DNA from 2 places in the Streptomyces sp. NPDC001056 genome. Region 2 is predicted to be linked to the other one. Evidence: riboswitches for the same ligand, from Rfam matches in the RefSeq annotation. Region 2 holds a riboswitch; the other holds the start of a gene.
What was found. A riboswitch is a leader RNA that binds a small molecule or an ion and turns the genes downstream of it on or off. The one in region 2 is predicted to bind cobalamin.
Positions count from the first base shown of each region.

Region 1: linked by a shared signal. The riboswitch ahead of ACWDD7_RS24075 (cobalamin biosynthesis protein) and the one ahead of ACWDD7_RS14560 (ribonucleoside-diphosphate reductase subunit alpha) in region 2 are both predicted to bind cobalamin.

Region 1 is NZ_JBSFLI010000021.1:51,751-56,133, reverse strand. It holds gene ACWDD7_RS24080 (cobyric acid synthase) at 1-965, opposite strand, end outside; gene ACWDD7_RS24075 (cobalamin biosynthesis protein) at 962-1,915, opposite strand; cobalamin riboswitch at 2,017-2,157, opposite strand; gene ACWDD7_RS24070 (hypothetical protein) at 2,302-2,529, opposite strand; gene ACWDD7_RS24065 (anion permease) at 2,562-3,824, opposite strand; gene ACWDD7_RS24060 (lysozyme) at 3,980-4,383, opposite strand, start outside.
Region 2 is NZ_JBSFLI010000010.1:62,637-67,019, forward strand. It holds gene ACWDD7_RS14555 (ribonucleotide-diphosphate reductase subunit beta) at 1-113, opposite strand, end outside; gene ACWDD7_RS14560 (ribonucleoside-diphosphate reductase subunit alpha) at 170-2,527, opposite strand; cobalamin riboswitch at 2,654-2,813, opposite strand; gene ACWDD7_RS14565 (GNAT family N-acetyltransferase) at 2,832-3,338, opposite strand; gene mctP (monocarboxylate uptake permease MctP) at 3,473-4,383, opposite strand, start outside.

The DNA.
Region 1 (4,383 bases), on a different contig from region 2:
CCCCGTTCGCGCAGCCACCGAAGCGCCCGCACCGTGCCCCGGGTGCCGGGGACGACGACCAGGTCCGCGTCGGCCAGCTCCTCCGGGCGGTCCACGAACCGCACCACCACACCGGGCTCGGCGGCCAGCGCGTCCACGTCCGTGAAGTTGGACATCAGCGGGATCGCGCACACGGCGACCCGCAGCACGTCCTCGCCGAGCGGGGGAGCGACGACCGACTCGCGCACCGCGCCCCGCAGGGAGACGCGCAGCCCGTCCTCCTCGTCGATCCCGAGCCCGTGCCGGTACGGCAGCACGCCGTACGTCCGCCGCCCGGTCAGGCCCCGGAGCATGTCCAACCCGGGCTCCAGCAGCGAGACGTCGCCGCGGAACTTGTTCACCAGGAACCCGGCGACCAGCTCCTGGTCCTCGGGCGAGAGCAGGGCGAGGGTGCCGAAGAAGGAGGCGAAGACGCCGCCGCGGTCGATGTCGCCGACGACGAGCACGGGCAGCCGGGCACCCCGCGCGATCCCCATGTTGACGATGTCGGTCCGGCGCAGATTGATCTCCGCCGGGCTGCCCGCGCCCTCGCAGATCACCGCGTCGTACCGGCTCCGCAGCTCGGTCAGGCAGTCCAGCACCGTGCCCAGCAGCCGCTGCTGGCGCCCGCCGTGGTAGCCGCGCGCGCTCATCTCGCCCACCGGCCTGCCCAGCAGCACCACCTGGCTGCTCTGCTCGCCGCCCGGCTTGAGCAGGACGGGGTTCATCAGCGCGGTCGGCTCGATCCGGCATGCCTGGGCCTGCATGGCCTGGGCCCGCCCGATCTCGGCGCCCTCGCGGGTGACGAAGGAGTTCAGGGACATGTTCTGCGCCTTGAACGGCGCCACCTTCACGCCCCGGCGCACCAGCCACCGGCAGATCCCGGCCGTCACGACGCTCTTGCCGGCGTCGGAGGTGGTGCCGGCGACGAGGAGACCACCGTTCACTTCCCGCGTCCCTTCAGTCCGTTGACGAGGAGGCGCGCGGCGAGCGTGGTGCCGAGCGCGAGCAGGCCGACGCGGCGGGACAGCCGTACCGCCCGGTCGATGTCGGGAACCCGCACGGCCCGTCCGGTGGCGCCGTTGAGGACCGGGCGGTGCTCGACGCGTCCGCCGTAGGAGAGGGTGCCGCCGAGGCGCACGCCGAGGGCGCCCGCGAAGGAGGCCTCCACCGGACCGGCGTTGGGGCTCGGATGCCTGCGGGCGTCCGCGCGCCACGCCCGTACGGCGCCCCGCGGATCGGGTCCGGCCGCGGCCGCGAGGACGGCGGTCAGCCGGGCCCCCGGCCAGCCGGCCACGTCGTCCAGGCGCGCGGCCGCCCAGCCGAAGCGGCGGTAGCGGCGGGACCTGTGACCCACCATCGCGTCCAGGGTGTTGACGGCCCGGAAGCCGAGCAGCCCCGGCACCCCGGCGGCCGCGCCCCACACCAGGGCGCCCACGACCGCGTCGGAGGTGTTCTCGGCGACCGACTCGACCACGGCCCGCGCGATGCCGTCGGCGTCCAGCGCCTGCGGGTCGCGGCCGCACAGGTGCGGCAGCCGGGCGCGGGCCGCCTCGACGTCCCCGGCCGCGAGCGCGCGCCCGATGGCCTGGGCCTCGCGGGCGAGCGAGGTACCGCCGACGACGGCCCAGGTGGCCGCGGCGGTCAGCGCGACGGAGGCGGCGGGGGAGGGGCGGACGGCACGCGTGGCCAGCGCTCCGAGCGCGACGGCGCCACCGGCGCACACGGTGGTGTGCAGGGCGCCCCAGCCGCGGTGGTCGTGCCACAACGCGCCCTCGGCGGCGGCGGCCGCACGCCCGAACGCGGCGACCGGATGTCCCCGGCGGGGATCGCCGAGGAGGAGGTCGCCGAGGAGTCCGGCGGCGGCGCCGTACGCGTATCTGCGATCGGCGTCCATCGGCTCAGTGGGCCGTGGGTACCGCGGCAGTGGTCCTGGTACTGGTCCTTCGGCAGCCGAGCATGGCGATGTGTCCTCACTCAGGGTGTCCGCGCCCTGGTTCGACGTGATCCGGCGGCGAGAGTTCCTGGCTCCCGGGGGTTCTTCCCCGGTGACAGTGGCGGGACCGCGCCGGATTCGCACCGGCTTCCTCTCCTGCCGCCGTATATGGCCTGGGCAGTCCACCACGCGCCCGGAACGGCCGTCAACCTGCCGTTGACCTGCGGGAGTGTGCAGATCACCACACCGCGGGGGTGCCGGACGCGCCGAAGGCCCCCCTGCCGCACGGGCGGAGGGGAGCCTTCGGGAACTGCCTGGGTGGCGCGGGGCCCCGAGGGGCCCCGGGGTCAGGACTTGGAGACGATCAGGAGGATGCCGTACGCCACCGCCGCCGCGCAGGCCGCGAAGCAGACGTAGGCGCCGGTGACGGCGAGTGGGGCGGAGCCGCCCTCGGCCGCGGCCTTCTCGCGCCGGGCCAGGCCGTTGACGCCGAGGGTGAACAGGACCACCAGGCCCACCGTGAAGGCGAGGCTGACGCCGAAGACGGAGCCGATGGCCGCCCAGTCGATCTTCATGGGGATGCTTCCTTGGTGAACGGGGCTCGGGGTCAGACGGCGGCCGGCGGGGCCGTCGAGGCGGCGGGGGCCGCCGGGTCGGCGGTCTGGGCCGGGGCCGGGATGGTGGCCGTGAGGTCCTCGGTGATGGTGCCCGCCGGGGGCGGGGTCACCGCGGCGATGGCGGTGGTCACCACGCCGGAGGACTCCTCGGCCGGGTCGGCGACGACGTTCGTGTGGTCGATGACCTCGCGGCGGGACAGCTTGTAGATCCAGGCGCTCGCGGCGACCAGGAAGACGGCGACCACGGCGGTGCCCCAGGCACCGAGTTCGGTGACGGCCTCGGCGCCCGCACCGACCAGCGCGGCGGCCGGCAGGGTGAGCACCCAGGCGAGGGTCATCCGGGTCGCGGTGGACCAGCGGACCACCCCGCCCTTGCGGCCGAGACCCGAGCCCATCACCGCGCCGGAGACGACGTGGGTGGTGGAGAGGGAGAAGCCGAGGTGCGAGGAGGCCAGGATGGCGGTCGCGGCGCTGGTCTGCGCGGCGAAGCCCTGACGGGGCTCCAGGTCGGTCAGGCCCGTGCCCATGGTGCGGATGATGCGCCAGCCGCCGATGTAGGTGCCGAGCGCGATGGCCAGGCCGGCGGAGAGGATCACCCAGACGGGAGGGTTGGAACCGGGGGCGATGGCGCCGCCCGCGATCAGCGCGAGGGTGATGACGCCCATCGTCTTCTGCGCGTCGTTGGTGCCGTGCGCGAGGGAGACGAGGCCGGCGGAGGCGACCTGCCCGGCGCGGTAACCCTTGCGGGTGGCCTCGCCCTCGGCCTTGCCGCCGATGCCGTAGGAGAACCGGGTGGCCACCAGCGAGGCGACGCCCGCCACGAGCGGCGCGGCGACCGCGGGGAGCAGCACCTTGGTGACCAGCACCCCGCCGTGCACGGCGCCGAATCCGGCGGAGGCGACGGCCGCGCCGATCAGGCCGCCCATCAGGGCGTGCGAGGAACTGGAGGGCAGGCCCACCAGCCAGGTCAGCAGGTTCCACAGGATCGCGCCGACCAGGGCGGCGAAGATGACCTCGGGACGAATGCCGCTCTCGTCGACGAGACCCTTGGAGATCGTGTTGGCGACCTCCACGGAGAGGAAGGCGCCCACCAGGTTGAGGGTGGCGGACATGGCTACCGCGAGCTTCGGCTTCATCGCGCCTGTGGAGATGGTGGTGGCCATCGCGTTCGCGGTGTCGTGGAAACCGTTCGTGAAATCAAACGCGAGTGCGGTTACCACCACAATCGCGAGGATCAGCGAGAAGCTTTCCATTTACCCAGGCAATCGTTCGAGGTCGTTGTCCGGATGAACGTAGGCAACCTGGGTGAACGGAAGATGAACTGGGGCGGGCGCAGGGGTGTCCGCAACGGGGGTGCGAGCCTCCGCTTCCCCCCTTCGGGCCGGACGCCCCCAAGGCGCCCCTTGGGCTACCAGCCCACCGCGAAGGCCCGCAGCTCGCCGGAGCTGCCGTTGAAGAGATTCTGGTCACCCGGCAGCCGGCCGGACGTGGCGTACTGCCAGAAGGTCCAGTACTGCCAGCCGCCCGGCAGCGCCCCCGGTTTCGACGTGCCGTGACGGGCGATCCACAGGGGGTGGCGGGAGGCGAACGCGTGGCTGTCGCCGGTGCACAGCCGCCACCACTGGGTCGTGGTGTAGATCACGGGGCGGCGGCCGGTCTCGCGGAGGATCTCGTTGCTGAAGGACCAGATCCAGTCCGTCATGCGCTTCTTGCTCAGCCCGTAGCACTTGTGCTCCGCGCTGTACGGGTTGTACTCGATGTCGAGCGCGGGCGGCAGGGTCCAGCCGTCGGCCCGCCAGCCCCCCCCGTGCG
Region 2 (4,383 bases):
ACGGTCCAGGTGTTCTTGATGGCGTCCCGGTAGCGTTCGTAGAAGTCCGGGTAGCGCATGGGACGCAGGGTCAGCTCGAAGCCCGGGTCGAGGAGATTCTGGTTACGAGTCATCGCTGTCGGCGCGAGGCGCCGTCCTCCAGGGGTGGTGGTCGGGTGACGGGCGGGCATTACTGGCAGGCCTCGCAGGACTCGGGGTTCTCCAGGGAGCAGGCGACGGCGTCGGGGTCGGCGACCTGCTGGACGGGGACGGTCTTCTGCGCCTGGGCGGCGCGGGCGATGCGGGTCGCCGGGCGCGAGCGCAGGTAGTACGTCGTCTTCAGCCCGGACTTCCAGGCGTACGCGTACATCGAGGAGAGCTTGCCGATCGTCGGCGTCTCCATGAACAGGTTCAGGGACTGCGCCTGGTCGAGGAACGGGGTGCGCGCCGCGGCCATGTCGATCAGACCGCGCTGCGGGATCTCCCACGCCGTGCGGTACAGCTCGCGCAGGTCCGCCGGCACCCAGGTGAAGCCCTGCACCGAGCCGTTGGACTCGCGCAGCGCCTCCCGGGTCTGCGCGTCCCAGACGCCGAGCTTCTTCAGGTCGTCGACGAGGTACGAGTTGACCTGGAGGAACTCACCGGACAGCGTCTCGCGCTTGAACAGGTTGGACACCTGCGGCTCGATGCACTCGTAGACGCCCGCGATGGAGGCGATGGTGGCCGTCGGGGCGATGGCCAGCAGCAGCGAGTTGCGCAGGCCGACCGCCGCGATCCGCTCGCGCAGCGCCGCCCAGCGCTCGGGCCAGGTCTCCTCGACGCCGTAGTGGTCGGGGTGCAGCACACCGCGCGCGGTACGGGTCTTGTCCCAGGCCGGCAGCGGGCCGTTGCGCTCGGCGAGGTCGGCGGAGGCCTCGTAGGCGGCGAGCATGATCCGCTCGGCGATCCGGGTGGACAGGGCCTTCGCCGCGGGGGAGTCGAAGGGCAGGCGCAGCTTGAAGAAGACGTCCTGCAGGCCCATGGCGCCGAGGCCCACCGGGCGCCACCTGGCGTTGGAGCGGCCCGCCTGCTCGGTCGGGTAGAAGTTGATGTCCACGACGCGGTCGAGGAAGGTGACGGCGGTGCGGACGGTCTCGTCCAGGCGCGCCCAGTCGATGTCCTCGTCGGCCACGAAGGCGCCCAGGTTGACGGAGCCCAGGTTGCAGACCGCCGTCTCGCCGTCGTTGGTGACCTCCAGGATCTCCGTGCAGAGGTTGGAGGAGTGGATGACCTGGCCCGGCTCGGCGGTCTGGTTGGCGGTGCGGTTGGCGGCGTCCTTGAAGGTCATCCAGCCCTGGCCGGTCTGCGCGAGGGTGCGCATCATGCGGCCGTACAGCTCACGGGCGGGCATGGTCTTCTTCGCGAGTCCCGCCTCCTCGGCCTCGCGGTAGGCGGCGTCGAACTCCGCGCCGTACAGGTCCACCAGCTCGGGCACGTCCGCCGGGGAGAACAGCGACCACGGCTCGTCGGCGTTGACGCGGCGCATGAACTCGTCCGGCACCCAGTGCGCGAGGTTCAGGTTGTGCGTACGGCGGGCGTCCTCACCGGTGTTGTCCCGCAGCTCCAGGAACTCCTCGACGTCCGAGTGCCAGGTCTCCAGGTACACCGCGGCCGCGCCCTTGCGCCGGCCGCCCTGGTTCACGGCGGCGACCGAGGCGTCCAGGGTCTTGAGGAACGGGACGATGCCGTTGGAGTGCCCGTTGGTGCCCCGGATCAGCGAACCGCGGGCGCGGATACGGGAGTACGAGAGGCCGATGCCGCCGGCGTGCTTGGAGAGGCGGGCGACCTGGTGGTAGCGGTCGTAGATGGAGTCCAGCTCGTCCAGCGGGGAGTCGAGGAGGTAGCAGGACGACATCTGGGGGTGCCGGGTGCCGGAGTTGAACAGCGTGGGGGAGGAGGGCAGGTAGTCGAGCCGGCTCATGAGCCGGTAGAGCGCGGCGACCTCGTCCACCGAGTGGGCGGAGTCGTCCTCGGCGAGCCCGGCGGCGACCCGCAGCATGAAGTGCTGCGGCGTCTCGACGACCTTGCGGGTGATGGGGTGGCGCAGCAGGTAGCGGCTGTGCAGCGTGCGCAGGCCGAAGTAGCCGAAGCGGTCGTCGGCGGCGGTGTCGACCAGGGCGTCGAGGCGGGCGGCGTGGACACGCGCGAACTCGGCCGTCCGGTCGGCGATGAGCCCCTCGCGGTGCCCCACGGCGACCGACTCGGTGAACGAGGTCACGCCCTGCGAGGCGGCCTCGGCGCGGATGGCGAGGGTGAGCAGCCGGGCGGCGAGCCGTGAGTACGCGGGGTCGTCGGAGATCAGTCCGGCCGCGGCCTCGGTCGCGAGTTCGCGCAGCTCCGCCTCGTCGGCGTGGGCCGAGCGGCCGCGCAGCGCGGCGGCGGCGATCCGGCCGGGGTCGGCGTCGGGGAGGTCCCCGGTCAGCTCGGTCAGGGTCCGCAGCAGCGCGGCACCGGGACCGTCGTTCTCCAGGCCTGGGGCTGAAGCCGGGTCTGCTGGCGCGATGGTCACGTGGGGCTCTCCCTCGCTCGGCACGGGGCCTGGCGGAGGGCAGGGGGCAGCCACGAGCGCGCACGGCGTCGCGTCCACCGGCCCACTCCACGAGGCCCGGACGTCTCAGAGCGCCCGAACCGGCCGGCCGGGCGCGCGCTGCCGGCAGGTCCTCGGACTGACTCCTGTGCACGGATGCGCACAAGTACACCGTTGCGGGACAGTTCCGGATTCCCACCGGATTCCCCTGCGACGACAGCGAGCATGAGCATACATCTAGTGCCGGGCCGTCATGCCACCCCCAGATGTTGTGTCGCCCCCGGTATCAGAGCGTCAACTCATAGGTGAGCAGAGTGATGTCGTCCAGCTCCGGGAGGGGCCGCCAGTCCCGCTCGGGCGTGCGTGTGAAGCCCAGGCGCTCGTAGATGCGGTGGGCGCTGCGCATGGTCCGCTGCGTGGAGAGCACGATGGCGCGGCAGCCTTCCCTGGCGCGCGCCCGCTCCACACAGGCCCGCACGAGCGCCTCGCCGGCACCCCGGCCGCGGGCCGCCCTGTCCACGGCCAGCATGCGGATCTCGGCCTCTTCGGGGCGGGCGATGTCGGCCATGGCGCCGGGGGAGGGGACGAAGGTGACACCGCCGAGGAGGACGTCGTCGGCGGTGGCCACGAGGACCTCGGCCGCCGAGGCCCTCTTGGCCACGTCCTTGAGTTCGTCGAGGTAGCTGTCACTCTCGCCGAAGTCCAGAAGACCGTCGTCGAGGTAGGCCCGCGCGGTGATCTCGCCGAGTGCGTCGTATTCGGCGGGGAGGGCGCGGCGGATGTGAAGGGTCATGGCGGTGAGTCTGCACGACGGCGGGCCGCCGGATCATGTGCTTTCCGGCGGCCCGCTGCGGGTTGTTCGTGGTGGGCGGCGTGCACGCGGCGGAAGCCGCGTGCCGATACCGCCCCGCGTCCCTTCGGGGTGCTCTAGTGGGTGCTTCCGGCGGTGGCCGGCGGGAGTTCCACCTCGACGCCCGGGTCGCCCGCGTCCGCCGTGTAGTCCTCGGGGCGGGTCTCGTCGATGCCCTCGGGGGCCTTGACGGCCTTGAGGACGACGGTGAGGACGACGGTGACGAGGACGTTCAGGACGAACGCCGTCATGCCGATGTAGCCGATCTGGCCGATGCCCGGGATCTCGTCGGCGGAACCGCCGAAGTGCTTCTGGGTCGGGGAGGCGACGCCGTACGCGGCGAGGGTGCCGTAGGCCATGCCGACCGCCCAGCCCGCGAGCAGCGCCCAGCGGTGGAACCAGCGGGTGAACAGGCCGCCGACCAGCGCCGGGAACGTCTGCAGGATCCAGATGCCGCCGAGGAGCTGGAAGTTGATGGCGACCGTCTTGTCCATGCCGAGCACGAAGATCAGCGCGCCGACCTTCACCAGCAGCGACACGATCTTGGAGACCTGCGCCTCCTGCTTCGGCGTGGCGTCCGGCTTGATGAAGTCCTTGTAGATGTTGCGCGTGAACAGGTTCGCTGCCGCGATCGACATGATCGCCGCCGGCACCAGCGCGCCGATGCCGATCGCCGCGAACGCCACACCCGTGAACCAGTCCGGGAACATGTCCTCGAACAGCTGCGGGATCGCCAGCTGGCCGTTGGTGACCTTCACCCCGGACGCGATCGCCATGAAGCCCAGCAGCGCCAGCAGACCGAGCATCAGGGAGTACAGCGGCAGGATCGTGGTGTTGCGGCGGATCACGTTACGGCTCTTGGAGGAGAGCGTCGCGGTGATCGAGTGCGGGTACATGAACAGCGCGAGCGCCGAGCCGAGCGCCAGCGTGGCGTACGCCCACTGCCCCGCCGGCGCCGGGGCGAGCGCCCCCCGCGGCTTGCCCGTCG